Regions from separate parts of the Mycobacterium saskatchewanense genome, predicted to be linked through region 2. Evidence: riboswitches for the same ligand, from Rfam matches in the RefSeq annotation. Region 2 holds a riboswitch; the other holds the start of a gene.
What was found. A riboswitch is a leader RNA that binds a small molecule or an ion and turns the genes downstream of it on or off. The one in region 2 is predicted to bind cobalamin.
Positions count from the first base shown of each region.

Region 1: another riboswitch for cobalamin. It lies ahead of G6N56_RS23915 (PPE domain-containing protein); the one in region 2 lies ahead of metE (5-methyltetrahydropteroyltriglutamate--homocysteine S-methyltransferase).

Region 1 covers NZ_AP022573.1:5,112,433-5,126,781, reverse strand. The annotation lists gene G6N56_RS23965 (NUDIX hydrolase) at 1-499, shown strand, start outside; partial or broken gene G6N56_RS23960 (hypothetical protein) at 545-957, opposite strand; gene manB (mannose-1-phosphate guanylyltransferase) at 1,086-2,165, opposite strand; gene G6N56_RS23950 (glycosyltransferase family 2 protein) at 2,167-3,057, opposite strand; partial or broken gene rfbD (dTDP-4-dehydrorhamnose reductase) at 3,050-3,956, opposite strand; gene G6N56_RS23940 (LCP family protein) at 4,035-5,504, shown strand; gene G6N56_RS23935 (TIGR03089 family protein) at 5,492-6,211, shown strand; gene G6N56_RS23930 (DUF1490 family protein) at 6,298-6,579, shown strand; gene ctpC (manganese-exporting P-type ATPase CtpC) at 6,590-8,722, shown strand; gene G6N56_RS23920 (toll/interleukin-1 receptor domain-containing protein) at 8,771-11,899, shown strand; cobalamin riboswitch at 11,998-12,176, shown strand; gene G6N56_RS23915 (PPE domain-containing protein) at 12,333-13,907, shown strand; gene G6N56_RS23910 (cation efflux transmembrane domain-containing protein) at 13,912-14,349, opposite strand, start outside.
Region 2 covers NZ_AP022573.1:2,345,708-2,360,056, reverse strand. The annotation lists partial or broken gene G6N56_RS10775 (pyruvate carboxylase) at 1-2,607, shown strand, start outside; gene G6N56_RS10770 (hypothetical protein) at 2,624-2,839, opposite strand; gene G6N56_RS10765 (DUF3556 domain-containing protein) at 2,958-4,682, shown strand; gene metE (5-methyltetrahydropteroyltriglutamate--homocysteine S-methyltransferase) at 4,751-7,021, opposite strand; cobalamin riboswitch at 7,178-7,400, opposite strand; gene G6N56_RS10755 (SDR family oxidoreductase) at 7,570-8,211, opposite strand; gene G6N56_RS10750 (TetR/AcrR family transcriptional regulator) at 8,241-8,801, opposite strand; gene G6N56_RS10745 (aldo/keto reductase) at 9,431-10,480, opposite strand; partial or broken gene G6N56_RS29760 (DJ-1/PfpI family protein) at 10,583-11,020, shown strand; gene G6N56_RS29020 (helix-turn-helix domain-containing protein) at 11,142-11,453, shown strand; gene G6N56_RS29015 (haloalkane dehalogenase) at 11,495-12,787, shown strand; gene G6N56_RS10730 (AraC family transcriptional regulator) at 12,792-13,793, shown strand; gene G6N56_RS10725 (GMC family oxidoreductase) at 14,011-14,349, shown strand, end outside.

The DNA of each region.
Region 1 (14,349 bases), 2.8 Mb from region 2:
GGCCGCGCCGGACCCGGCGCAGGATTCGCTGCGGCACGCCGTCCTGGCATTCGTGCACGCCCGCCCCGACGCCTGCCGCCGTGACTGCGTGCCCGGCCACGTCACCGCGTCTTCGCTGGTCCTCGACCACACCGGCACCCGGGTGCTGCTGACGCTGCATCCGCGCGTGGGCCGCTGGGTGCAACTCGGCGGACACTGCGACGACGGTGACCGCGACATCGTCGCCGCCGCGCTGCGGGAGGCCACCGAGGAGTCGGGCATCGACGGCCTGCGGATCGATCCGGAGCTGGCGGCCGTGCACGTGCACCCCGTCACCTGCTCGCTGGGCGTGCCGACGCGGCACCTGGACCTGCAGTTCGTGGCCCACGCGCCGGCCGGGGCGCGGATCGCGATCAGCGACGAGTCGGACGACCTGCAGTGGTGGCCGGCCGGCGCGTTGCCGCCCGGGACCGATCACGCGCTGGAGTATCTGGTGGGCCGGGTGACACGTCGTTGGTGACCGACGGAGCATCGAAAAGTGCGAGTGGCTCACGGGCTAATCTCGGCGGTCGGTGCGGTGTTGGTCACCGTCGTACTCGAGTGCGACGAAGTAGTCCTCCCGGCCCATGTCCAGAACCCCGACCGTCCGCCCACGTCCTGGACCGGTATCTGCGTCGCCGGTCTCGGGAGACCGGCGCCGACGAACAGCAGACGCAGCCAGCTTTCCTTCGGCGGCGGGTCGCCGCCGTCCACCAACGGGAGCAACTCCCCGAGCCGCCGCACACCCCGCGCACCGCGGTGCCGCTTGGCCAGCAGTCTCGCCCACAGCCAGGCACCGCGGATGCAGTCTTCGAGTGACGGGTCGGCGAACCTGGGGGCGTACACGTCACGAAGGACCTTCCGGTACCACCGGCGCAGCTCGCACTCGCTCAACGCGTGGGCCACCATCGCTTCGCTGCCTAGAAAGACCTCACCCATGCGGAGATGGTGAGCCGGGCCACCGACATGGTCACCGAAATCGACGGCAACGCGGAAAAGTGCGAGTGGGAGTCACGGTGCGAGTCGATCTCGGCGATCAGACGCTGGCGCCAAGGCCCGCCAGACCCCTACACGTCGCTCGAGTAGCGGATGCCGCCGTCGGGAATGGACACGCCGGGCCACACCCGGGCGCCGCGGAGCAGCTCGCAGCGGGCGCCGATGTCGGCGCCGTCGCCGATCACCCCGTCGCGGATCAGCGCGCGCGGGCCGATGCGGACGCCGAAGCCGATGATCGAGCGCTCGATCACGCTGCCGGCCTCGATCTTGACGCCGTCGAAGATCACCGCGCCGTCCAACCGCACGCCGGGCCCGATCTCGGCGCCGCGGCCGACGACCGTCCCGCCGATCAGCACCGCGCCGGGCGCCACCGCCGCGCCGTCGTGCACGAGTTGCTCGCCGCGGTGGCCGTGCAGGGCGGGCGACGGGGCGATCCCGCGGACCAGGTCGGCCGAGCCGCGCACGAAGTCCTCCGGCGTGCCCATGTCGCGCCAGTACGTGGCGTCGACGTAGCCGCAGATCTTGACCTCGGGGTCCGACAGCAGGGCCGGGAAGATCTCGCGTTCCACCGACACCTCGCGGCCACGTGGGATGCGGTCGATGATTTCGCGCCGGAAGACGTAGCAGCCGGCGTTGATCTGGTCGGTCGGCGGGTCCTGCGTCTTCTCCAGGAAGGCGGTGACGCGGCCGTCTTCGTCGGTGGGCACGCAGCCGAAGGCCCGCGGGTCGCCCACGCGCACCAGGTGCAGGGTGACGTCGGCCCGGCGGTCCCGGTGGAAGTCCAGCAGCTGGCCCAGGTCGGCGCCGGAGAGCACGTCGCCGTTGAACACCATCACGGTGTCGTGGCGCAGGTGATCGGCCACGTTGGCGATGCCGCCGCCGGTGCCCAGCGGCCGCTCCTCGGTCACGTACTCGATCTGCAGGCCCAGCTTCGACCCGTCGCCGAACTCGGCCTCGAACACCTGGGCCTGGTACGAGGTGCTCAGGACGACGTGCTCGATGCCGGCCGCGGCGATCCGCGACAACAGGTGGGTGAGGAACGGCAGGCCGGCGGTGGGCAGCATCGGCTTGGGTGCCGACAGCGTCAACGGCCGTAGCCGGGTGCCCTTGCCGCCGACCAGGATCACCGCGTCGACTTGGTGGGTTGCCAACTCAGTGCCGCCCTTCTGCCAGTTTCTGCCTTGCCGATGCGCGCAGTGCGCTGCGCACCATCAGGCGGGACCGCGCCGCCAGCGAGGCGCGCAGCGTCCAGCGCAGCGGAGCCCGCCACCATCCGGTGTGCCGGTCGGCCAGGAAGAGATAGGTGCTCCGGTGGTGGGCGGCCAGGTGGCTGGCCGGGTCGTGCCCGGTGGAATGCCCTTTGTGGTGCAGGACCTCGGCCGACGGCACGTAGACGCTCTGCCAGCCGGCCCGGCCGAGCCGGTCACCGAGGTCGACGTCCTCCATATACATGAAGTAGCGCTCGTCGAAGCCGCCGATCTGGGCGAAGGCCGACCGGCGCAACAGCAGGCACGATCCGGACAGCCAGCCCACCGGCCGCTCGGTCGGCTCGAGCCGCTCCTGTCGGTAGGCCGCCGTCCACGGGTTGCGCTTCCAGATCGGCCCGAGCACCGCGTGCATGCCGCCGCGGACCAGGCTGGGCAGGTGGCGCGCCGACGGATACACCGACCCGTCGGGGTCGCGGATGAGCGGGCCCAGCGCGCCGGCGCGCGGCCAGCGGCCGGCCGCGTCCAGCAGGGCGTCGATGCTGCCCGGGCCCCATTGGACGTCGGGGTTGGCGACGATCACCCAGTCGTCCGCCTGGTCGAGCTGTTCCACCGCGCGGTTCACCGCGGTGCCGTACCCGAGGTTGGACCCCGTCTCGAAGAGGCGCACGTTCGGGTACCGCTGGACCGCCGCCTGCGGCGTCCCGTCGGTGGAGCCGTTGTCGGCGAGCAACACGCTCACCGGGCGGTCGGTGGCCAGCGCCAGCGACGCCAGGAACCGCTCCAGATGCGGGCCCGGCGAGTAGGTCACCGTCACGACCGGCAGGACGTCAGTCACGCGTTGAGGGTAACGGTCGGTTGGATGCGACGTTGACGTCAGATGGCGTGAGCATCGGCCAGCGCGGCCGCGAGCGCGGTGCGCCAGTCCCGCAGCGGCGTCAGGCCGGCCGCCGCCGACTCGCGGCCGCCCAGCGCGGAATAGGTCGGCCGCGGCGCCGGCCGCGGGAACTGCGCGGTGCTCACCGGGTGGACGCGCGCCGGGTCGGCGCCGCACTCCTCGAAGACCGCGCGGGCCAGCTCGAAGCGGGAGACCGCCCCCTCGTTGGCGGCGTGCAGGATGGGACCGGCCACGTTCGCGTCTGCGACCTGCAGCAGCGCGACGGCCAGGTCGCCGACGTAGGTGGGCGACCCGACCTGGTCGTCGACGACGTCGACCGGCCCGTCCCCCGCGGCCAGGCGGCGCATGATGGCGACGAAGTCCCGCCCGGTGCCGCCGGTGTACACCCAGGCAGTGCGGACGACGACCGCCCCGGGCGACGCGGCCAGCACGGCCCGCTCGCCGGCGAGCTTGCTTTGCGCGTACACGCCGCGCGCGTCGGTGTCGTCGCTGGGTTCGAAGGGGCGTGGGTCGGCGCCTCCGCTGAACACGAAGTCGGTGGAGACGTGGATCAGCCGGGCCCCGACGCGGTCGCAGGCCTTGGCGAGGTGCCCGGGCGCGGTGGCGTTGACGGCGTACGCCGCCGCCTCGTCGCTTTCGGCGGCGTCGACGTTGGTGTAGGCCGCGCAGTTGATCACCACGTCGCCGCCCCTGATCACCCGCTCCGCGGCGGCCGGGTCGGTGATGTCCCACTGCGATGACGTGAACGCCTGCGCGTCCCTCCCCTGCTCGGCGGTCAGCGCCGCGAGGCGGCCGCCCAGCTGGCCGCCCGCGCCGGTGATCAGGATCCTTGCCGACATGGTGTCGAGTGTGGCACGGCCGGGGCACGCCGAACCTCGCTACCCGCGAAGCGCATGTGCCGCAAGTAACCTATTGGGATGCCTGTGCAACATGTGGTTCGTGTGATTGCCACTGCGCTGACGCTCGCGATCGTGCTCGGCACCGGGCTGGCGTGGAGCAACGTCCGGTCGTTCGAGGACGGCATCTTCCACATGTCCGCGCCGTCGCTGGGCAAGGGCGGCGACGATGGCGCGATCGACATCCTGCTGGTCGGCCTCGACAGCCGCACCGACGCGCACGGCAACCCGTTGTCTGCCGAGGAGCTGGCGACGCTGCGCGCCGGCGACGAGGAAGCGACCAACACCGACACCATCATCCTCATCCGGATCCCCAACAACGGGAAGTCGGCGACCGCGATCTCGATCCCCCGGGACTCCTACGTCTCCGCTCCCGGCCTGGGCAAGACCAAGATCAACGGCGTCTATGGCCAGACCCGCGAGGCCAAACGCGTCAACCTGGTGAAGGCCGGCGACTCCGCCGAGCACGCCGCGGCGGAGGGCACCGAGGCCGGACGCGAGGCGCTGATCAAGACCGTCGCCGACCTCACCGGCGTCACCGTCGACCACTACGCCGAGATCGGCCTGCTCGGCTTCTCGCTGATCACCGACGCGCTCGGCGGCGTGGACGTCTGCCTGAAAGAGCCGGTGTTCGAGCCCCTTTCCGGGGCCGACTTCCCGGCCGGCCCGCAACGCCTCGACGGCCCGGAGGCGCTCAGCTTCGTCCGCCAGCGCCACGAGCTCCCGCGCGGTGACCTCGACCGCGTGGTCCGCCAGCAGGTGGTGATGGCGTCGCTCGCCCACCGCGTCATCTCGGGCAAGACGCTGTCCAGCCCGGCGACCGTCCGGCGGCTCGAGGCCGCCGTGCAGCGCTCGGTGGTGATCTCCTCGGGCTGGGACGTGATGGATTTCGTCCAGCAGATGCAGAAGCTGGCCGGCGGCAACGTCGCGTTCGCCACCATCCCGGTGCTCGACGGGGCCGGCTGGAGTGACGACGGCATGCAGAGCGTGGTCCGGGTGGACCCGCACCAGGTTCAGGACTGGGTGGCCGGGCTGCTGCACGACCAGGATCAGGGCAAGACCGAGGAACTGGCCTACACCCCGGCCAAGACCATCGCCGACGTCGCGAACGACACCGACATCAACGGGCTGGCCACCGCCGTGTCCCAGGTGTTGACCGCCAAGGGGTTCGGCGCCGGCACGGTGGGCAACAACGAGGGCGGGCACGTGAAGGGCAGCCAGGTGCGCGCCGCCAAGACCGACGACCTGGGCGCCCAGCAGGTCGCCAAGGAGCTGGGCGGCCTGCCAGTCGTCGCCGACCCGTCGCTCGCGGCGGGTTCGGTGCGCGTGGTGCTGGCCAACGACTACACCGGCCCCGGCTCGGGCCTGTCCGGCGGCGGCACCGTGATGGCCGCCCGGGCGTCGAACCCCGGATCGGGCGCCGACCCGAACGTTCCGCCGCCGTCGCCCATCCTGACCGCCGGCTCCGACAAGCCCGAGTGCATCAACTGAGCACCCTCAGCGCGGCCATCCTCGATCCGATGCTGCGGGCGGACCCGGTCGGCCCGCGCATCACCTACTACGACGACGCGACCGGCGAGCGCATCGAGCTGTCCGCCGTCACGCTGGCCAACTGGGCCGCCAAGACGGGCAACCTGCTGCGCGACGAGTTGGGCGCCGGGCCGGCCAGCCGGGTGGCAATCCTGTTGCCGGCGCATTGGCAGACCGCGGCGGTCCTGTTCGGCGTGTGGTGGATCGGCGCCGAGGTCGTCCTGGAACCGGGAACGGCCGATATCGCGCTGTGTACGGCCGCGCGGCTCGACGAGGCCGACGAGGTCGTGGCAGGGGGCGAGGTGGCGGTGCTGTCGCTGGACCCGTTCGGCCGCCCGGTTCCCGACCTGCCGATCGGCGTGACCGACTACGCGACCGCGGTGCGGGTGCACGGCGACCAGATCGTGCCCGAGCCGCGGCCGGGTCCCGCGCTGGCCGCGCACTCGGTCGACGAGGTGCTTGCCGAGTGCCAAACCGCCGCCGCGGCACGGGGTTTGACGTCGGCCGATCGGGTGCTCTCCAGCGCGTCGTGGGACCGGCCCGGCGACCTGGTCGACGGCCTGCTGTCGATCATGGCGGTCGGCGCGTCGCTGGTGCAGGTGGCCAATCCCGACCCCGGCGCATTGGAGCGACGGGTCCAGACCGAGAAGGTCACCCGGGTTCTCTGAGCCGTGATCCCTGCTCGATACATATTGATATCGCAATATTTCGATGTTAACGTCGGGCAAATACGACCGGACGGGAAGGGTGAACGATGGCGGCGTACGGGCTCTTGGGCAAGGCGGCGACGACGGTGGTCACCGGGCTGGCCGGGGTGACGGCCTACGAACTCCTGCGCAAGGCCGTGGCCAAGGCGCCGCTGCACGAGACGGCGGTTTCGGCGGCGGAGCTCGGGCTCCGCGGAACGCGCAAGGCCGAGGAGGCCGCCGAGTCGGCGCGGCTGAGGATCGCCGACGTCATGGCCGAGGCCCGCGAGCGTATCGGCGAGGAGGCCCCTACGCCGTCGGTCACCCCGGTTCACGACCACGAGCACTGATCGGGCGGGCATGTCCCCCGACCAGGTGATTTCCGATGCCGCCGGGCGTATGCGGGTGTCCGTCGACTGGGTGCGGCGCGATCCCCGGCGCGCGGTCGCGGTCGAAGAGGCCGTCGCCAAGGAGCCCGGGGTGCGCGCCGTGCACGCCTACCCGCGCACCGGATCGGTCGTCGTCTGGTACTCGCCCCGGCGGTGCGACCGCTCGGCGGTGCTCGCCGCGATCGGCGCCGCGGCCCGCGTCGCCGCCGAGCTGATCCCGGCGCGCGCGCCGCATTCGGAGGAGATCCGCAACGGCGACGTGCTGCGCATGGTGATCGGCGGGGCGGCGCTCGCCCTGCTGGGCGTGCGGCGCTACGTGTTCGCGCGCCCGCCGCTGCTGGGTCCGAGCGGCCGGCTGTTCGCCACCGGCGTCACCGTCTTCACCGGCTACCCGTTCCTGCGGGGGGCCCTGCGTTCCCTGCGTTCCGGCCGGGCCGGCACCGACGCGCTGGTCTCGGCCGCGACCGTGGCGAGCCTGGTGCTGCGCGAGAATGTGGTCGCCCTGACCGTGCTGTGGTTGCTGAACATCGGCGAGTACCTGCAGGACCTGACCCTGCGCCGAACCCGGCGCGCCATCTCCGAGCTGCTGCGCGGCAGCCAGGACACCGCATGGATCCGCTTGGCGGACAGCGAAGTTCAGGTCCCCATCGACAGCGTGGAGATCGGGGACGAGGTGATCGTCCACGACCACGTCGCGATACCGGTGGACGGGGAGGTGGTCGACGGCGAGGCGATCGTCGACCAGTCGGCGATCAGCGGGGAGAACCTGCCGGTCAGCATCACGGTCGGATCGCACGTGCACGCCGGCTCGGTCGTGGTGCGCGGGCGCCTGGTGGTGCGCGCCCACGCCGTCGGCAACCAGACCACCATCGGGCGCATCATCAGCCGCGTCGAGGAGGCCCAGCACGACCGGGCTCCCATCCAGACTGTCGGCGAAAACTTCTCCCGGCGTTTCGTTCCCACCTCGTTTGTGGTGTCGGCCCTGACCCTGCTCGTCACCGGGGACGTCCGCCGCGCGATGACCATGCTGCTGATCGCCTGCCCGTGTGCGGTCGGCCTGGCGACGCCGACCGCGATCAGCGCCGCGATCGGCAACGGCGCGCGCCGCGGCATCCTGATCAAGGGCGGTTCACACCTCGAGCAGGCGGGCCAGGTCGACGCGATCGTGTTCGACAAGACCGGGACGCTGACCGTCGGTCGTCCGGTGGTCACCAATATCGTTGCCATGCACAAGGATTGGGAACCCGAGCAGGTGCTCGCGTATGCGGCCAGCTCCGAAATCCATTCCCGTCACCCGCTGGCCGAGGCGGTCGTCCGCTCGACCGAGGAGCGTCACATCAGCATCCCGCCGCACGAGGAGTGCGAGGTTCTGGTGGGCCTGGGCATGCGCACCTGGGCCGACGGACGCACCCTGCTGCTGGGCAGCCCGTCGCTGCTGAGCGCCGAAAAGGTCAGGGTCTCCAAGAGGGCACAGGAGTGGGTGCACAGGCTGCGGCGCCAGGCCGAGACGCCGCTGCTGCTGGCCGTGGACGGCAAGTTGGTGGGGCTGATCAGCCTGCGCGACGAAGTGCGGCCCGAGGCGGCCGAAGTGCTGAAAGAGCTGCGCGCCAACGGGATTCGCCGAATCGTGATGCTCACCGGCGACCATCCCGAGATCGCCGAGGTGGTAGCGACCGAGCTCGGCATCGACGAGTGGCGCGCCGAGGTGATGCCGGAGGACAAGCTCGAGGTGGTGCGCGAGCTGCAGGGCGAGGGTTTCGTCGTCGGCATGGTCGGCGACGGCATCAACGACGCACCCGCGCTGGCCGCCGCCGACATCGGGATCGCCATGGGTTTGGCCGGAACCGACGTCGCCGTCGAGACCGCGGACGTAGCGCTGGCCAACGACGACCTGCACCGCCTGCTCGACGTGCGCGACCTGGGCGCCCGGGCCGTCGACGTCATCCGGGAGAACTACGGAATGTCCATCGCCGTCAACGCCGCCGGGCTGATCATCGGCGCGGGCGGCGCACTGTCCCCCGTCCTGGCCGCGGTCCTGCACAACGCGTCGTCGGTGGCGGTCGTGGCCAACAGTTCGCGGCTGATCCGCTATCGGCTGGACTAGACTGACCTCCCAACCCACGTCGCGTGCCCACGTTAGGGATTGACCAGCATGCCGCGGATCTTCCTGAGCCATTCCAGCAAGGACAACACCGAGGCGGCGGCGCTACGCCAATGGCTGATCGATCAGCGCCCCGAGCTGGTGAGCGAGATTTTCCTCGATATCGCCGAAGACTCGGGTCTGGCGCCGGGCCGGCGGTGGAAGGACGCGCTGCGCCAGGCCAACGAGCGCTGCGAGGCCGTCATCTGCCTCGTATCCCATGCCTGGGGAAGCTCACCCGAGTGCAAGACCGAATACCGCACCGCCGAGACGCTGGGCAAGCAGATCCTCGTCGCGCGACTCGAGGACACCGGCGACTCGGACATCACCGCCGAGTGGCAGCGCTGCGACCTGTTCGCGCCCGGCCCGACGACCGAGATCACGACCGCGGCGGGTGCTCCGGTGCTGTTCAACGCCGCGTCGCTCGACCAGCTCAAGAAGGCGATCGAGGGCACCGGGATCGGGCCGGAGAACTTCGTCTGGCCGCCGCGCAGGGACCCCGACCGCGCCCCGTATCGCGGCTGGGAACCCTTCGAAGACATCGACGCAGGCGTGTTCTTCGGGCGCAACGCCGCGATCATGCACGGCACCGACGAGCTGCGCAAGATGCGCTTCGCCGGCGTCAAGTCGTTGTTCGTCGTCCTGGGCCCCTCGGGCAGCGGCAAGTCGTCGTTCCTCCGCGCGGGGCTGATCCCCCGCCTGCAGCGTGACGACCGCAACTTCGCGGTGCTGGGCATCGTGCGCCCGGGACGCAACGCGCTCACCGGTGAGAGCGGTCTGGCCGCGGCGATTCACACGGCGCGCCGGGAGCTGGGCCTGGCCGGCGCCCCGACGTTCGGCGAGATCAAGACGATCTGCCGCGAGCCGGACGTGGGTCGGGTCTGCGAGCTGTTGCTCGAGATACGCGACGCCGCCGCCGCGCGGCTGGCCTACAAAGCCAACGCCAAACACCAGGCGCCGACGCTGGTGCTGCCGCTGGATCAGGCGGAGGAACTCTTCTCGGCCGAATCCGTGTCCGCACAGACCGCGCAGGAGGCGGCACGCTTCCTCGAGCTGGTGGCCGCCGTGATCGCCCGCATCAACACCGACGACGGCCGGCTCATCGTCGCGGCCACCATCCGCACCGACCGCTACGAGGCGATGCAGAGCCATCCGGCCCTCGACGGCATCGGCACCGACCTGTTCAACGACCTCAAAACGATGCCGCAGCACCACTTTCCGGGCGTCATCCGGGGTCCCGCCGCCCGGGCGTCCGAGGCGGGCGATCACCTCGCCATCGCCGATGACCTGGTCGATCGGCTGGTCACCGACGCCGGCGGGGGTGCCGACACGTTGCCCCTGCTGGCGCTCACCCTGCAGCGGCTCTACACCGATTACGGCACCGCCGAGGAGATCACCTCCGACCATTACCAAGCGATGGGCGGGATGCCCAACGTCGTCAACAACCAGATCGAAGACATCTTGTCGGCCGACCCCCGCGATCGCGACACCGCTCTGGAGTTGCTGCGTTCGGCGTTCATCCCCTGGCTTGCCTCGATCAACCCCGACAACGACAAAGCGCTGCGCCGGGTGGCGTTGGAGTCCGAGTTGCCCGCCGAAAGCCGTTCCCTGATCGACGCATTCGTGGAGAAGCGGCTGCTTGTTCGCGACCGCCGGGGCAGCGAGGTGGTTGTGGAAGTCGCGCTGGAAAGCCTGCTGCGCCAATGGGACGAGCTGTCCCACTGGCTGGAGGACGAGCGCCAGAACCTCGCGGCCGCAACCGATCTCGAGCGATCGGCTGCCGCATGGGACCGGCACGGACGCGACGAATCCTGGCTGCTGGGCGGATCGCGGCTCGCGGCGGCCGAAAAGGTGGCCGTTAGGCCAGGTTTCGCCGAGCGGCTCGCCGCCGCGGCCGAGTACCTCGCCGCCTCCCGGCATTGCGAGGAGGACAAACTCGAGATCGAGCGGCGCCGCCACTACGACGCGGTCGCGCGCCGGCTCGTCATCGAGGCGAAAGCGATGATGGCGCAGACCATCCCGGGCGGTGATGCCGGCGCCTTCCAACAGCTGCTCGCTGCCCGCGCCATCGCCTCGGAGCCCGACAACGTCCCGATCGCCGAGGCGCTGGCGCTGCGGCCCGGGACGCTGAAGATCATGGATGCCGGCAAGCCGTTGCTGGGCCTGGCGATCCGGCCCGACGGACAGCGCATCGCCGGCGCCGGCGACGACGCACTGATACGGATCTGGGACGCGGTCACCGGCCAGCCGGTCGGCCGGCCGCTGGCCGGCCACGACGTGCGGGTGCAGGGTGTGGCGTTCAGTCCGGACGGGCGCTGGCTGGGAAGTGCGGGCGGTGACCGGACGGTGCGCGTGTGGGACGCGGAAACCGGCGAGCCGGTCGGCCGGCCGCTGACCGGCCACGCCGGCGTCGTGTACGGCGTCGCATTCAGCCGCGACGGACGATGGGTGGCCAGCGCAGGCGACGACCGGACGGTGCGGGTCTGGGACGTGGCGACCGGTGAGCCCATCGGCGACCCGCTGACCGGCCACGCCGGCATCGTCTACAGCGTCGCATTCAGCCCCGACGGGCTGCTGGCCAGCGGTGGCGGGGACCGGACGGTGCGGGTCTGGGACCCGGTCAGCGGCTGCGCGGTTGGCAACGCCCTGACCGGGCACGGCGAAACGGTGTGGGTGGTGGCGTTCAGCCCCGACGGCCGACGGCTGGCGAGTGGGAGCCGCGACCAGACGGTGCGCTTCTGGGATCCGCTCAGCGGCGAGCCGCTCGGAGACCCGCTCGCCGGGCACACCGACGTTGTGCGCGATGTGTCGTTCAGTCCCGACGGGCAGCGCCTGGCCACCGCCAGCTACGACGGCACGCTGCGCATCTGGGAGGGGGCCACCAGCGAGACGCTGCGCGGGCACACCGACGCGGTGTACGGTGTGGCGTTCAGCCCGGACGGCCGGCGCCTGGCCTCGTGCAGCCAGGACGGCACCTCGCGGCTGTGGTGCGCCTCCGACGTGCGCGACGACCCGCCCCCGGACGCCGCCGAGGCGATGTGCGCCATATTGACCACCAACATGAGCAAAGAGCAATGGCCCGTCTGGGTTTCGCCGGACATCGAGTACATCCCGGCTTGCCCGGACCTGCCCATCCCCTAGCGGCACCGGTCGCGCCGCTAGGGCGTCGTCGAGATCGCCGTCAGGGTCGCCGAACCCGCCCGACCGCTACCACTGCGGCAATCTGGGCGGCGGGATCTACGGTCACCGTGCGATACTGTCGCCCGTAAGGCGACGACGATGCAGGAAGCCGGTGTGAATCCGGCGCGGTCCCGCCACTGTCATCGGGGAGCGACCCTCATCTGCCACGGCGCAAGCTGGAAGGCGAGGCGAGCGGCGATCCGAGAGCCAGGACACTCGCGTCGTCGCATCCTGCGACCCGGGGCGGAGTACCCCGAGAGAGCTGACTCACCCCCATGCCGCATCCGCCATGGGTGGCCGCCCGGCCGCGCCTTGCCGCCGCCGCGCCTGGGGTGTTCGCACCCGGCCGCCGCCGCAGCGTCTGCCGACGTACCGAGCCCGGCCGGTGGTCGCAATGACCGCCCCGATCTGGATGGGCTCACCCCCCGAGGTGCATTCGGCGCTGCTGAGCGCCGGCCCGGGGCCGGGCCCGATGCTGGAGGCCGCCCAGGCGTGGAACGCGCTCAGCGGCGCCTATCTGCAGGCGGCCGACGAGCTGGCCGCGCAGCTGGCCGCCGCCCGCGCCGCCTGGGCCGGGCCGGCCGCCGAGTCCTATGTCGCCGCGCACGGGCCGTACCTGGCGTGGCTGACGCGGGCGGCCGCCGACAGCGCGGGGACGGCGGCGCGCCACGAAACCGCGGCCGCCGCCTACACCGGCGCGCTCGCGGCGATGCCGACGCTCGGCGAGCTGGCCGCCAACCACGCCGCCCATGCCGTGTTGGTGGCCACGAACTTCTTCGGCCTCAACACGATTCCGATCGCGGTCAACGAGGCGGATTACGGGCGGATGTGGGCCCAGGCGGCCACCGTGATGGCCACCTATCAGGCCGTTGCGGCCGCGGCGGTGGCGTCCGCGCCGCGGACCGCCGCGGCTCCCCCGATCCTGAGATCCGCCGCGGCGTCGGCCGGCTTCGACCCCACCGCCCTGTTGGATCCGGTGTTCGATTTCTTCACCTGGCTGGACACGCTGATCCAGCAGCTCCTCGGGCCCGACCTCACGAACTACCTCGGCAGCCCTTTCTGGACCTTCGAGAACGTGGGAAACCTGCAGTCGATCGTCGACTACATCCTCAGCCCGCCCGCCGATTTCGCCACGGGACAACCGCTGACCCTGCTGGGCGCGACCCAACAGCTGTTCTCGTTGCCGGGACTGTACGCGGCCGGATATCCGGGCCTGGTGGCGGCCGCCGGGAACAACACTCCGCTGCTGATCTTCGCGACGATCGTCTACCTGATCGAGTGCGTCCTCGACCTGACCAACCAGATCCTGCAGTACGTGTACTTCGTGGCCACCACGACGCCGCTGTTGCTGTCGACCGCGCTTCCCCTGCTGGCCGCCCCGGTGGGCGCGCTCGGCGGCTTGGCCGGACTGGCCGGACTGGCCGGGTTGGCGCACCCGGCGCTGGTGCCGGCCACGGCGCCGCCCGCGGCGTTCGCGCCTGTGCCGAGTCCCGCTCCGCCGCCGCACTTCTCGGCCCCGGTCCCCGCAGCGGCGGCTGGGGCACCGGCCCCGGCGCCCACGCCCGCCCCGGCCGCGGCGCCGACCGCCCCGGCCACGCCGCCCGGGCCCGGTCCGGCGCCGTTCCCCTATCTGGCGGGCGGTTTCGGCATGCCTGCTCCGGCGCCTGCGAGCACCGGCGCCAAGAGGAAGGCGCCCGAACCCGACGTCGCCGCCGCCCCAGCCGCCGCTGCGGCCGCCGGCGAGCGGACGCGGTCCCGCCGGCGAAGGCGCGCGCAGTTCAGCCGGCCCGGCCGCGGCTACGAGTACATGGATGCCGAACCCGCGTCATGGGAGGCCGATCGGGGCGCGGGCGCACCGGGTCGCGCCGGGATCGTGCGCGGCCGGACCGCTGCCGCAGCGCGGGGGCTCACCACCCTCCCCGACGACGGGACCGGTCCGCCCATGCCGATGATCCCGGCCCCTGGCTGACGCCTCAGCAGCCGCAGCCGTGCCCGCGCCAGGCGCGGACACCCTCCCAGGCCGCGACGCCGGCGATCCCGAGACCCACCGCGGGATCGACCCACCAACCGCCCGGCCAAAACCCCGTCAGCGCAAGGGTGATCAGCACGCCGGCGGCCTGCGCGCCGCACAGGTAGTTCTGCATTCCCTCGGCCTCGGTGGCTCCCGAGTCCAGTTGCGCGCCCAGGCGGCGGTTGGCCCGGCCGAGAATTGGCATGAGCAGCAAGCCGGCGACCGTGAGCCCGATGCCGATCAGCGACGTCTCGGCGTGGTGCCGACCGGCCAGCTCGCGAACGGATTCGACCGCAATGTACGGGGCGGTCAGCCAGAACGACACCGCGACGCCCTGTTGCGCGCGCCGCTCGGCCAGCGGCGAAGCGGCCCGCGTTCCGGTGAAGCGCCACACCACCAT
Region 2 (14,349 bases):
GGTGGCGTTCGCGCAAAGTATCGGCTACACGTGTGCGGGCACGGTGGAATTCCTGCTCGACGAGCGGGGCAACCACGTCTTCATCGAGATGAACCCCCGCATTCAGGTGGAGCACACCGTCACCGAGGAGATCACCGATGTCGACCTGGTGTCTGCCCAACTGCGGGTCGCCGCCGGGCAGACCCTGGAACAGCTTGGCCTGAGCCAGGATTCGGTCGTCCCGCACGGTGCCGCGTTGCAGTGTCGCATCACCACCGAGGATCCGGCCAACGGCTTCCGTCCCGACACCGGCCGGATCACCGCCTATCGCACCCCGGGCGGCGCGGGGATTCGGCTGGACGGCGGTACGACGCTGGGTGCGGAGATCAGCGCGCACTTCGACTCGATGCTGATCAAGCTGACCTGCCGAGGGCGCGATTTCGCCACCGCCGTACGCCGGGCGCGGCGCGCGGTCGCGGAGTTCCGCATCCGCGGGGTGTCGACGAACATCCCGTTCCTGCAAGCGGTTCTGGACGATCCCGATTTTCGGGCCGGCCGAATCACGACGTCGTTCATCGAACAGCGTCCGCAGCTGCTCACCGCGCGCAGCTCGGCCGACCGCGGCACCAAGATCCTCAGTTACTTGGCCGACGTCACGGTCAACAAGCCGCACGGCGAGCGCCCCTCGACCGTGTATCCCTACGACAAGCTCCCCGACATCGACCTGTCGGCGGACCCGCCTGCTGGATCCAAGCAACTCCTCACCGAACTGGGACCGGAGGGTTTCGCGTCCTGGCTGCGGGAATCGCGCGGCGTGGGCGTCACGGACACCACGTTCCGCGACGCGCACCAGTCCCTCCTGGCCACGCGGGTGCGCACCAGCGGACTGATCATGGTGGCGCCCCACATCGCCCGCACAATGCCGCAGCTGCTGTCGATCGAATGTTGGGGCGGGGCGACATACGATGTCGCCCTGCGCTTTCTGAAAGAGGACCCGTGGGAGCGGCTGGCGGCCCTGCGCGAGGCGGTGCCCAACGTATGCCTGCAGATGCTGCTGCGCGGCCGCAACACCGTTGGCTACACGCCCTATCCGGCGACCGTCACGACGGCGTTCGTCGAGGAGGCGACGGCGACCGGCATCGACATCTTCCGAATCTTCGACGCGCTGAACAACGTTGACTCGATGCGCCCTGCGATCGACGCGGTCCGCAACACCGGCACCGCCGTCGCCGAGGTGGCGATGTCCTACACCGGCGATCTCAGCGATCCGGCCGAAAAGCTCTACACCCTGGACTACTATCTGAAGCTGGCCGAACAGATCGTCTCGGCGGGCGCGCACGTGCTGGCGATCAAGGACATGGCCGGGTTGTTGCGCGCCCCGCCGCCACCACGCTGGTCTCGGCGCTGAAGTCGCGGTTCGACCTGCCGGTGCACGTGCACACCCACGACACCCCCGGCGGGCAGCTCGCCACCTATGCCGCGGCCTGGCACGCCGGAGCCGACGCGGTCGACGGCGCCGCGGCCCCGCTCGCAGGGACGACGAGCCAGCCCGCGCTGTCGTCGATCGTGGCCGCCGCGGCGCACACCAGCCGCGACACGGGGCTGTCGCTGGCGGCGGTGTGCGAACTGGAGCCGTACTGGGAGGCGCTGCGCAAGGTCTACGCGCCGTTCGAATCCGGGCTGCCGGCTCCAACCGGCCGGGTCTACCGCCACGAAATCCCGGGCGGCCAACTGTCCAACCTGCGCCAGCAGGCCATCGCCCTGGGCCTCGGTGACCGCTTCGAAGACATCGAAGACGCCTATGCCGGGGCCGACGCGATCCTGGGGCACCTGGTGAAGGTCACCCCGTCGAGCAAGGTGGTCGGGGACCTGGCGCTGGCGCTGGTCGGTGCGGGCGTCAGCGCGCAGGATTTCGCCGACGACCCCGCCCGTTACGACATCCCCGACTCCGTCATCGGCTTTCTGCGCGGGGAACTCGGTGACCCGCCCGGTGGCTGGCCGGAGCCGTTGCGCACCAAGGCGTTACAGGGTCGCGGTCCGGCGAGGCCGGAACAACACCTGTCGTCCGCAGACGAAAGGGCGTTGGCCCTGCCGGGCGCCGAGCGCCAAGCGACGCTGAACCGCCTGCTGTTCCCCGGGCCCACGAAAGAGCTCGAGGATCACCGTGAGCAGTACGGCGACACGTCGCGGCTGAGCGCCAACCAGTTCTTCTACGGGCTGCGGCAGGGCGATGAGCACCGCGTCGAGCTCGAGCGCGGCGTGGAGTTGCTGATCGGTCTGGAGGCCATCTCCGATGCCGACGAGCGCGGCATGCGTACCGTGATGTGCATCCTCAACGGGCAGTTGCGCCCCGTCTTGGTGCGCGACCGGAGCATCGCCGCGGACGTGCCGGCCGCCGAAAAGGCCGACCGCACAAACCCCGACCACGTCGCCGCGCCGTTCGCCGGCGTCGTCACGGTGACCGTGGACGTCGGGGACGAAGTGGAAGCGGGACAGACGATTGCGACGATCGAGGCGATGAAGATGGAGGCCGCGGTCACCACCGCGAAGGCCGGGAAGGTCGCGCGGATTGCCGTTTCGCGGACCGCTCAAGTCGAGGGTGGTGACCTGTTGGTGGTGGTCGGTTAGCGGACGGCCCCAGCCCCTAGGCCGGGCCGCCATACTGCCACACCAGCGTGTGGGCGCCGGTCATCGTCGGGTTGCACCACATGGTCCGGCCGTTGGCGTCCTGGGTGGTCGCGTGCAGCACGGTGCACGCTTCGCCGGGCCCCGGGGCGTCGGCGCGGGACGGACCGGCGACGAAGGCGAACGGAGAGGCGGCGGCCAGCGCTGCGGCCAGGGCGAACCGAAGTGTCTTCATGGTGGACTCTCCTCGGGCGCGGCTTCATCCGACGGTATCCGGCCAAGAACCCGCGGGCAAAGGAAACTTTGCCCGAACGTGATCGCGCGGGGCTAGAACAGGTTCTAGTCTTCAGACCATGGGATTCCTGAAGCCCGACCTGCCGCAGATCGACATGGACGAATGGAACAAGGGCACCCGCAGCGAAAAGATCCGCCCGATGGCCAAACACTGGGCCGAGGTCGGGTTCGGCACGCCGATCGTCCTGCACCTGTTCTACGTCGTCAAGATCCTCCTTTACATCCTCGGCGGCTGGCTGTTCGCGTCGGCCACCAATGGTCTCGGCGGATTCACTCACGTGGCGTCGTGGTGGTCCGAGCCAATCGTGTTCGAGAAGGTCGTCCTCTACACGATGCTGTTCGAGGTGATCGGCCTGGGCTGCGGCTTCGGGCCGCTGAACAACCGCTTCTTCCCGCCAATGGGCTCGATCCTGTACTGGATGCGGTTCGGCACCATCCGGTTGCCACCGTGGCCCGACCGCGTCCCGTGGACCAGGGGAACCAAGCGCAAGCCCGTCGATGTTGCGCTGTACGCGCTCTTGCTCCTGCTGACGCTGAGCGCGCTGTTCGCCGACGGCACCGGCCCGGTACCGGAACTGGGCACCATGGTGGGGCTGTTGCCGTGGTGGAAGATCGTCCTGATCCTGCTGACGCTGGGCGTGCTCGGGTTGCGCGACAAGGTGATCTTCCTGGCCGCCCGCGGCGAGGTGTACGCCACCATGGCCGTAACCTTCCTCTTCGGCGGCGTCGACATGATCGTCGGGTCCAAGGTGGTGTTCCTGGTCATCTGGATGGGCGCGGCGACGTCGAAGCTCAACAAGCACTTCCCGTTCGTCATCTCCACGATGATGTCCAACAACCCACTGGTGCGACCCCGGTGGCTGAAACGGCGCTTCTTCGAGAAGTTCCCGGACGACCTGCGTCCCGGGCGGCTGTCGCGCTGGCTCGCGCACCTCAGCACGGCCATCGAGATGCTCGTGCCGCTGCCACTGTTCTTCTGTCACGGCGGCTGGCCCATCACCGTGGCCGCCGTCGTGATGGTGTGTTTCCACCTCGGCATCCTGCTGTCGATCCCGATGGGGGTGCCGCTGGAGTGGAACGTCTTCATGATCTTCGGGGTGCTGTCGCTGTTCGTCGCGCACGCCCGCCTCGGGCTGGCCGATTTGAGACACCCGGTTTTGGTCGCGGTTCTGTTCGCCGTCATCGTGGGAGTCGTGGTGCTCGGCAACATGTTCCCGCGCAAGATCTCGTTCCTGCCCGGCATGCGGTACTACGCGGGCAACTGGGACACCACGCTGTGGTGCATCAAGGGATCGGCGAGCGAGAAGATCTCGCGGGGCATCGTCGCGATCGCCAGCATGCCGCAGGCCCAGCTGGAGCGGTTCTACGGCAGCCCCGAGGCGGCGCAGATCCCGATCTACATGGGATATGCGTTCCGCGGCTTCAACACTCACGGCCGGGCGCTGTTCACGCTGGCGCACCGCGCCATGGCGGGCCAGAACGAGGACGACTACGTCATCACCGACGGTGAGCGGATCTGCAGCACCGCCCTCGGGTGGAACTTCGGTGACGGCCACATGCACAACGAGCAACTGATCGCCGCGTTGCAGCAGCGCTGCCATTTCGAGCCGGGTGAGGTGCGGGTGGTCCTGCTCGACGCGCAACCGATTCACAAGCAGACGCAGGCCTACCGCCTGGTGGATGCGGCGACGGGGGAGTTCGAGCGCGGGTTCGTCCGGGTGGCCGACATGGTGACCCGGCAGCCCTGGGCGGACGACGTTCCCGTCGAGGTGGTCTCGGACTAGGGCCGCGAGCGTAACCGCACTGCGAAATAATCGCGCGAAAATCGCAGTGGGGTTACGCTCGCGAAACCCTACGCCCCCGCCCGGACCTCCCGCGCCGCCGCGACCATGTTCCGCAGCGACGCGGTCACCTCGTCGACCGAGCGCGTCTTCAGCCCGCAGTCCGGATTCACCCAGAGACGTTGGGGTGGGACGGCTTTGAGCGCCGCGCGCAGCGACTCGGCCATCTCGCCGGTGCTGGGCACCCGCGGCGAGTGGATGTCGTAGACGCCGGGACCCACGCTGTTGGAGAAGCCGACCGAGTTGAGATCGTCCAGCACCTCCATGTGCGAGCGCGCCGCCTCGATCGACGTGACGTCCGCGTCCAGGTCGGCGATGGCGCCGATCACCTCGCCGAACTCCGAGTAGCACAAGTGGGTGTGGATCTGGGTTGAATCGTCGACGCCCGAGGTGGCCAGCCGGAAGGCGCCGACGGCCCAACGCAAGTACTCATCTTGCTGTGCCCGACGCAGCGGTAACAGCTCGCGCAGCGCCGGCTCGTCGACCTGGATGACCGCGATGCCCGCGGCCTGCAGGTCGACGGTCTCGTCACGGATGGCCAGCGCCACCTGGTTGGCGGTGTCGGCGAGCGGCTGGTCGTCGCGGACGAACGACCACGCCAGAATCGTGACGGGCCCGGTCAGCATCCCCTTGACCGGCTTGTCGGTCAGCGACTGGGCATACGAGATCCATTCCACCGTCATGGGTTTGGGCCGCGAGACGTCCCCGTACAGGATCGGCGGACGGACGCACCGGCTGCCGTACGACTGCACCCAGCCGTTCTGTGTGGCGAAGAAACCCTCCAGCTGTTCGGCGAAATACTGCACCATGTCGTTGCGCTCCGGCTCCCCGTGCACCAGCACGTCGAGCCCGAGTTCCTCCTGCAACTTGATGACGTCGGCGATCTCCTGCCTCATCCGGCGGACGTACTCGGCCTCGTCGATCTCCCCGGCCCGAAAAGCCGCACGCGCCTTGCGGATCGCGGAGGTCTGTGGGTAAGAGCCGATTGTCGTGGTCGGCAGCGGCGGCAGGTGCAGCCGCGCCTCCTGATTCGCCCGCCGCTGGGCCGCATCCCCGCGGTGCACGCCCGCCGCGACGATCGAGGCGATGCGCGCCCGCAGCTCCTCGTTGCGCAGACGCGGGTCGTTGCGGCGGGAGGCCACGGCCGCGTTGGAGGCCGCGATCGCGTCGGCAACCGCGTCCCGCCCGTCGCGCAGCGCGCGCGCCAGCGTCACCACCTCGGCGACCTTCTCCCGACCGAACGCCAGCCAGCTGCGCAGGTTGTCGTCCATTCCGGTCTCGGGTTCCAGCGAGTACGGCACGTGCAGCGTCGAGCAGGACGTCGAAACGGCCACCGTCGCAGCCGATCCCATGAGGGAGGCCAGCCGGTCCAGCGCCGACTCGAGGTCCGTGCGCCAGACGTTGCGCCCGTCCACGACGCCGGCCACCAGCGTCTTGCCCGCCAGCTCGGGCACGCCGGCCACGGCGGTGTCGGGGCCGTACACCAGATCGACGCCGATCGCCTCGACGGGCGTGCGCGCCAGCCCGGCCAGGGCGGCGCCGGGGTCACCGAAATAGGTGGCGACGTAGATGGCGGGCCGGTCGGCCACCGCACCGAGCTTGTTGTAGACAGCCTCGGCCAGCGCGGCGGCGTCGGGGGAGATGTCGGTTACCAGCGCCGGCTCGTCGAACTGCACCCACTGCGCGCCGTTCGCGGCCAGCAGCGACAGCAGCTCGGAGTAGACCGGCACGAGTTCCTCGAGCCGCGCGATCGGCGCGCCGGCTCCCTTGACTGCCTTGCTCAGCAGCAGGAACGTGATCGGCCCTATGACGACGGGACGTGCCGGGATTCCTTGCTCGAGCGCCTCGTTCAGTTCGGCGAGGACCTTGTGCGGATGCAGCGCGAACGTGGTGGCGGGTTCGATCTCGGGCACCAGGTAGTGATAATTGGTGTCGAACCACTTCGTCATCTCCAGGGGCGCGACGTCCTTGTTGCCGCGCGCCAAAGCGAAGTAGCGGTCCAGCTCATCGGGGATCTGCGCAGCGCGCGACGGTAGGGCGCCCAGCATGACAGCCGTGTCGAGCATCTGGTCGTAGTAGGAAAACGTGTTCACCGGCACGGAATCCAGTCCGGCCGAGGCCAGGTGCGAACACATGTCGCGGCGCAGCGTCGCGGCGACGGACTCCAGCTCCGAACGGCTGGTGCGTCCGGCCCAATAGCCCTCGGTAGCGCGCTTGAGTTCGCGGTTGGGGCCGATGCGCGGGGAACCGGTAACGGTGGCGGTGAAGGGTTGTGAGGTCACGATCTGGTCCTATCGATCGACGGGTGGTCACCGCCGGCGGACGCGCAGCCAATCCGCGCTGCGCGGCGCACCTTTGGCCCACCTCCGCAACGCGCACAGCCTAACGCCCATTCCACGAGGCGATGAGCCGCCGGACGCGGCGCGCCCGGCACAGCCGGCAGGTCTTCGGACTCGCAGGCGCGCACCCGGTTGGTGCTCCGCCCGGCCGACTATGCGGCCCGAAAGGGCCGCTCAGGAGCCGGGCAGAATTCCTAGTGGCCGTCGCTTCCCAGCCTCTGTTGCCGTGAGACCAGTGCTGTTGACGGCGGTCGTTCCTGCTCACCGCTGCGGGACAGTCCCGGACTTCCACCGGGTTCCCTCTCACGAAGCGTTACTAACCTGCCTCGTTCGATGCCGGCGCCGCGCGATGCGGCGACGGCAGACCAGCTGCGTAGCGGAGCCTACCCCCCGCCGGTCGGGGGTCCCCAACGACTCGGCGAGCGCGTCGAGAGTGACGCCACGGTCACGGTGGTGCCGTGACGGACAGCAGCGTCACGTTCGTGCCGGGGTCAGCCGCCCAGCGCGGCGGCGATCGGGATGTCGCCGTTGTTGAAGTCGACGGTTCGGCCGATCGTCGAGTCGTCGGCCAGCGCGGCGGCCACGACGGCCGCGACGTCCGCGCGCGACACCGCGCCCGTTCCCTCGCCCAGTTCGATGCGGCCGGTCGGTGGGTCCAGGGTGAGCCGGCCGGGTCCCAGGACGGTCCAGTCCAGGCCGCTGGCGCGCAGATGGGCGTCCGCCGCCGCCTTGGCCTCCGCATAGGCGAAGAACGAGTTGTCCTGCGGCACGGCGTGGTCGGGACCCGCGCCGAAGTACGACACCATCACGAATCGCCGCACCCCCGCCCGCGCGGCGGCGTCGATCACCCGAATGGCGGCGTCGCGATCAACGGCGTAGGTCCGCGCCGGGTTGCCGCCGCCGGCCCCGGCGGAGAACACCACCGCGTCGTGGCCGGCCAGCAGCTGCGCCAACTCGTCGGTGTCGAGCGGCTCGATGTCGGCGACCACCGGATCGGCGCCGGTGGCCGCGACGTCGTCGGAGTGCTCGGGGTTGCGGAAGACGGAACTGACCTCGTCACCGCGTCCGGTGAGGATGCGGGACAGCTGCAGCGCGACCTTGCCGTGGCCGCCGATGACGGCGATGCGTGCCATGCCAACCGACCGTACCCGCCTAAACTGGGCTAGTCGCTCCGCAGTCCCTCGATCGCGAGCTCCATGATCCGTTTGGCCTGCCGCTTTCCCTCCGCCCCTGCGCCGACCCGCCACAGGAAACTCATCAGCAGTAGGACGTCGGCGGGATCGAGATCGGACCGCAAGGATCCCGCCTCGGCGCAAGCCTCGACCAGCTGACCGACCGCGGCGACGACGGGCGCGTACGTCTCATTGATCGCATCCTGCGCCGCCGCACTATGGAGCGCGTCGCCCAGGCCGTGTTTGACGCGAACATAGTCGGCGAGCTTGAGAAACCACAGACGCAACGCCTCCAGCGGCGGATGGGTGCGCAGCATCCGGGGCACCGCACTCACCAGTCGCTGGACGTCATACCGGTATACCGCGAGGATCAGGGCTTCGCGGGTGGGGAAGTGGCGGTACAGCGTTCCGGCCCCCACCCCCGCGCGCTTGGCGATCTCGTTGAGCGAGGTGGTCCCCGACTCCGCGAACGCGTCGTGTGCCACGTCGATGATGTGTTCCCGATTGCGCAGCGCGTCGGCGCGAATCCGGGTGACGCCGTCGTCTGCCACGGACCGCACCTCCTTGGTCAACGGAGACCGCTCCGCTGTTGTACCGAGGATAAGTGGAGAACGTCTCCGTACGAGCAGGCGAGGCACAACGAAGTGGCGCGACCACAGCCAATCCGCGCACGCCTGCTCGCCAAGGCCGAGCGACCGGGCCAGTACCGTCGCCGCCGTTCCATGACGTCCACCGGAGCCAGTCGATGATCCCCTGATTATCTGGTGATGAGGAGATGACGGGACGTGCGCGGCTCGGGAACGACTCGACTTGGCGGCGGAGCCGTCGGTTGCCGCCGTCGCAATGCTCGGTATCGCCCCACTCCGCGGGGCCGAACAGGACCAGCCCGTTCAACACCAAGCAACAGAGCCCGTCGCCAGGTGAACAACGCATGCGCTGCGTGCGGCTCGGCGTTCTCGGTTGCCCGGGAGCCGATTTCGTCGCATAGCTTCAGGATTCCACGCTTCGGAGCCGGGACCGCGACGATCAATGACTGTCAGTTCGCGACATATGGTGTTGACAGCGTGGACATTTCACTCATCCGGCATCCGGCATCCGGCGAAGCTCGAACGGATTACGTTCACGTGCGAAGCGATGTCCGCGGTTCACGCTGGGGTGCCCCCGCGACTCCGGGCCAACGCTATCCGGCGGGGCTCAACTGCGGGATGCGTTCCGTTATCGCACGCAACTGCGCTTCATCCGAGATGCCCTGGAAGTCGTACCGCGGTGTGTACGGCGCCTCCAGCATGCGTATGTCGGCGTCAGTGAGCTCCACCTCGAGGGAGGCTATCGCCTCGTCGATCTGGCCGACACTGCTCGCGCCGACAATGGGTGCTGTCACGACGGGTTTGGCGCGCAACCAGGCCAGCGCCACCTGGGCTCGGCTGACGCCGTGCCTCTCGGCGGTAGCGCCGACGGCGTCGACGATGGCTTTGTCGGAGTCGCCACCGGTAAGGGCGTAGAGCATGTCGGCGAACCCGTCCTGCGACGACCGCGCCGTGGCTTTGGCGTCGCCCCAGGACCGCGCCAGTCGTCCGCGCGCCAGGGGGCTCCAGACGATGGCCCCCACACCCTCGTCGAGGCAGAGTGGGATCATCTCGCGCTCTTCCTCCCTGGCCAGCAGATTGTAATGATCCTGCATCGAAACGAATCTCGACCAGCCGTTGGCGCGCTGAAGGTGCAGGGCTTTGGAAAACTCCCACGCCGGCATCGACGAAGCCCCGAGATAGCGGACCTTGCCGGCCTTCACCAGGTCGTGAAGTGCCTCGAGCGTTTCCTCCAGCGGAGTGGCGTGATCGTTGCGATGGATCTGGTAGAGGTCGACATAATCGGTGCCCAGCCTGCGCAGCGAATGGTCGATCTCCGTCATGATCGCCTTGCGGCTCAAGCCCTTCCCGTTCGGTCCGGGCCGCATCGGATGCCTCAATTTCGTCGCGATGACGACGTCGTCGCGATCGGCATAGTCGCGCAGCGCCCGACCCAGGATTTCCTCGCTGCTGCCCTGCGAGTACATGTTGGCGGTGTCGAAGAAGTTGATCCCGGCTTCGATCGCGTGCCTGATCAGTGGTCGCGCCGCGCCTTCGGGCAGCGACCACACGGGATGGCCCCGCTCGGGATCGCCGTATGTCATGGCCCCGATCGCGATGGGAGACACGTCGAGTCCTGACGTGCCGAGCTTGATGTATTCCACGGTCGCTCCTTTGAAAGGGTGTAGCGGAGAATTCTCCGATAAGCTGCTTGGGAAGTTACCGGAGAGATCTCCACTTAGCAATCGACGGCGGGACAGCGGGTGATGTCCGTTTATGGCAGTTGTTCGTCATTGCGGACCCATGCGCTCGGTCATCATGCTGGGTTCATGAGCGCAAGAACCACCCATTTGGTCGCCGTCACCGTCTTTCCCGGTGTCGACGCGGTGGACGTGGCCTGGCCGGCCGAGGTCTTCGCGATGGCCAACCTCGCGCTGCCGGATGGCGCGCCGCACTACGAGGTGCGGGTGATTGCGAGCCGCCGTGAGCCGGTACGCACCTTCTCAGGGCTGCGGCTGGCCGTCGACCAGGCTTTCGGCGAGCTGGACCGGCCGCCCGACACCCTCGTGGTGACCGGACGGGTCGACATGAGCCCGATGCGCGGTCCCGTCGCGGTCGTCGATCCGCAGGTGGTGAACTGGCTGCGCCACCATGGCGCCGCTGCCGCTCGCATCGCGGCGGTTTGCGCGGGCAGTAACATCGTCGCGGCGGCGGGGCTTCTCGACGGTCACTGTGCGACCACGCACTGGGGGACAGCCGCTCAAGCAGAGTCAATTCAGTGCGGCGCTATCGCTACCGTCGGGGTCGAGGCCGGATATCGCCGAATTGCGGCGGTGGATCGGCTCGCACCTTTCCCACGACCTGACCGTTCCCGCCCTCGCGCGCCGCGTGGCGGTGACGCCGCGGCACCTGACGCGGGTGTTCCAGTTCGACGTGGGCTTGGCCCCGGGCGAGTTCGTCGAGCGGATGCGGGTCGAACACGCCCGCCGTCTGCTCGAGCGCACCGACTTGGCGCCCGAGCGCATCGCGTCCGAATGCGGATTGGGGTCGGCGAGGACGCTTTACCGGCTGTTCCGCGACCGCCTGGGCACGACGCCGGGCGAGTACCGCCAACGATTTGCCGGTGCGCCCGCTTAGCCCGTTCGGACCGGCCCTGGGAAACAGCGAAAGGTACTGTCGTGCACCAGATCTTCATTGGTTTGTACCGATACCGCCAGGCATGGACGGACCTGCCCGCGGCGGAGCGCGAGTCGTTCGTCAACCGAATCGCTGGCGCGATCGGAGATCTTCAGTCTCGAGGCGTAGAAGTCCTGGGCTTCGGCGCGAACGATCCGGAAATCGACTGTCGCGCACCCTATGACTTCTTCGGCGCTTACCGCGTGCCTGACCCCGGCACGCGACGGCTGATCGAGGCGGGCATTGCCGCGTCCGGCTGGTACGGCTACTTCGACCAGATCAATATCGGCGGGACCGCCTTGACGCCGCTCGGCGCGTTGTCGCAGAACATTCTGCTGCGGCCCGCTCTGCCGCAGGGACTGCCCACCGCCCCGACTTCGGATTATGTGAAGAAGCAGGCCACGGTGAACGGGCACACCATGGCGTACATCGAGGAAGGAAAGGGTGAGGCGGTCGTGCTCATCCACGGCGATGTGATGTCATCGTTCCTGTGGCACAACGTCATTCCCTACATCGCCGACCGCCGTCGTGCCATCGCCGTTGACCTCATCGGCGCCGGCGACTCCGACAAACTCCCCGCCGCCGGCGAGGGTACGTACAGCTTCGACACCCACGCCCGTTACCTCGGCGAGCTCCTGGACGAGCTGGAACTGGGGGATGACATCGCCTTGGTCGGCCATGACTGGGGCGCCAACCTGGCCTTCGACTGGGCGATGCGGCACGAGGACCGCGTGTGCGGGCTCGCGTTCGGTGAGGCCCTGCTGCCGCCGTTCGAGTGGGCGGACTGGCCCGTGATGGTGCGCGACGGGTTCTGGCATCTACGCACCGGGGAAGGCGGCGACGATGTCCTCGAGAACAATTTCTCTGTGAACTTCTCGCGTGCCAACATGCTGCGAATGCTGGCGCCGCAGGAGTGGGGCGAGATGGTCCGGCCTTACGCGAATCCCGGCGAGGATCGCCGCCCGACATTGGACTGGCCTCGGTCGATCCCCTTCGGGGACGACGACACGGAGATACGTCGAGTCCTGGAGGCGCAGGCGGCGTGGCTGGGCGCCACGCCAATTCCCAAACTGCACCTGGCCGGGATGCCCGGGGGGATCGACAAGGTTGGCGGGCGCCGCCGCGAGATCATCAGCACATTGCCCAACTCGACGGTGGCCACCGTGCAAGGCTTGCACTGGACACCGCTTGACGACCCGCATGCCACCGGGGCGGGGCTGGCGGCATGGCTCAGTGAGCTCGCGTCGGCGGTCCCCCGGTTGGACCGCCCGGCAACCTCCGAACGGAATCGATGATCTGATGGCCGGCCCCGGCGGCGAAATGGATTCGAGCCGCGAACTGCCCAATTGGTTTCGCACGCGATCGCCCGATCACGCGATCCACCTCTGCGAGACCGCGTTTCATCCGCACCGGCTCGAGTTGCTGGAATCCGGCGGCTTCGGCTTCGCCCAGCATTTGACGCGCGCCGGGCCCATCACATTGGCCGACCTGACCTACGATACCGACGTGTCGCTCAGCTTCGCTGGCGACCGAGATAGCTACTACATCCACCTCACACTCGACGGTCGGCTCGAGTCGCAGTATCTCGGCCGGCATCTGGTCTCTACTCCGGCGGTCGCGACGATATACCGGCCAGAGGCAGAGATGAGCGTCACTCGGTGGCCCGGTGGTACCCGCCATCTGGGCATCAAGATCGACCAGCTGGTCGTCGATACGGCGCTCAAGGCCCTGCTGGGCCGTTCGCCGGAGTCCTCCGTCGCCTTCACCGCAACACTGCCGCTGTCCGACCATGCCGCCCAAAGCTGGGTGAGCCAGGTGCGTTGGATCAATCGCGAATTCGCGCGTCCTGACAGCCCCCTACAGCATCCGGCGGTTCTGGACCCGCTGGTGGAGAGCGTGGTTTGCGGCCTGCTACTAGTCGCCGGACATCCCGACCGCGAAGGCCTCGCGGCCTCGACGCGACCCGTCCGGCCCCCTGCTGTCCGCACGGCTATGGACATCATCGAGAGCAAACCGCAATCGGCTTTGACGACGTCCCGGCTCGCGCTGGAGTGCCACGTCAGCGTCCGCGCATTGCAAGAGGGCTTTCACCGACACGTCGGAATGTCGCCCATGGCGTACCTTCGCCAGGTCAGGCTCCGTCGTGCGCGCGCCGATCTGCGCGCTGCCCACTCCTCCCACACCGGCGTCGCCGCCGTCGCGCACCGATGGGGGTTCGGGCACCTGGGGCGGTTCGCCGCCGCCTACAAGGTGATGTACGGGGAGACACCGCTGCAGACCCTGCGCGCGGGCGGCGATTAAACGCGGCCGCGGCGGACGCTGTCCGCTCAGCGCGGATCGATAGCCGGATAACGCGGCCGGGGTAGCTACATGTCGCCGCACGGTATGACGCTCGGGTAGCCAGGAAGTATGCACGGACACAAAGCATCTGACTCCATGCCGAGGAATGAGTGTGGGGTCGCGTCGACGTGGCTGAGCGCACCGATCCCCGTCCCCACCGTCTGAAACGAGAGCCGATATGACGACGCCCGTCACCGAAACCGGACTTCCGGCAGCTGAATTCACAGATCGGGTCCGCCGCAATCAGCGATGGCTCGGCTCGGAATTGAAGCCGCAATACGACTTCATCGTGTGTGGGTCGGGCTCGAGCGGCTCGGTGGTGGCCCGCCGCCTCGCCGAAAACCCCAATGCCAGCGTCCTGGTACTCGAAGCGGGCGGCCCCGACGAAGGGCCCGAGATCACGGAACCGGGAATGTGGCTCGCGAACCTGGGCAGCGAGCGCGACTGGAACTTCACCGCTGAGCCCAACTGTCACCTCAACGGGCGGGCAATCCCGTATGCGATGGGGAAGGTGCTC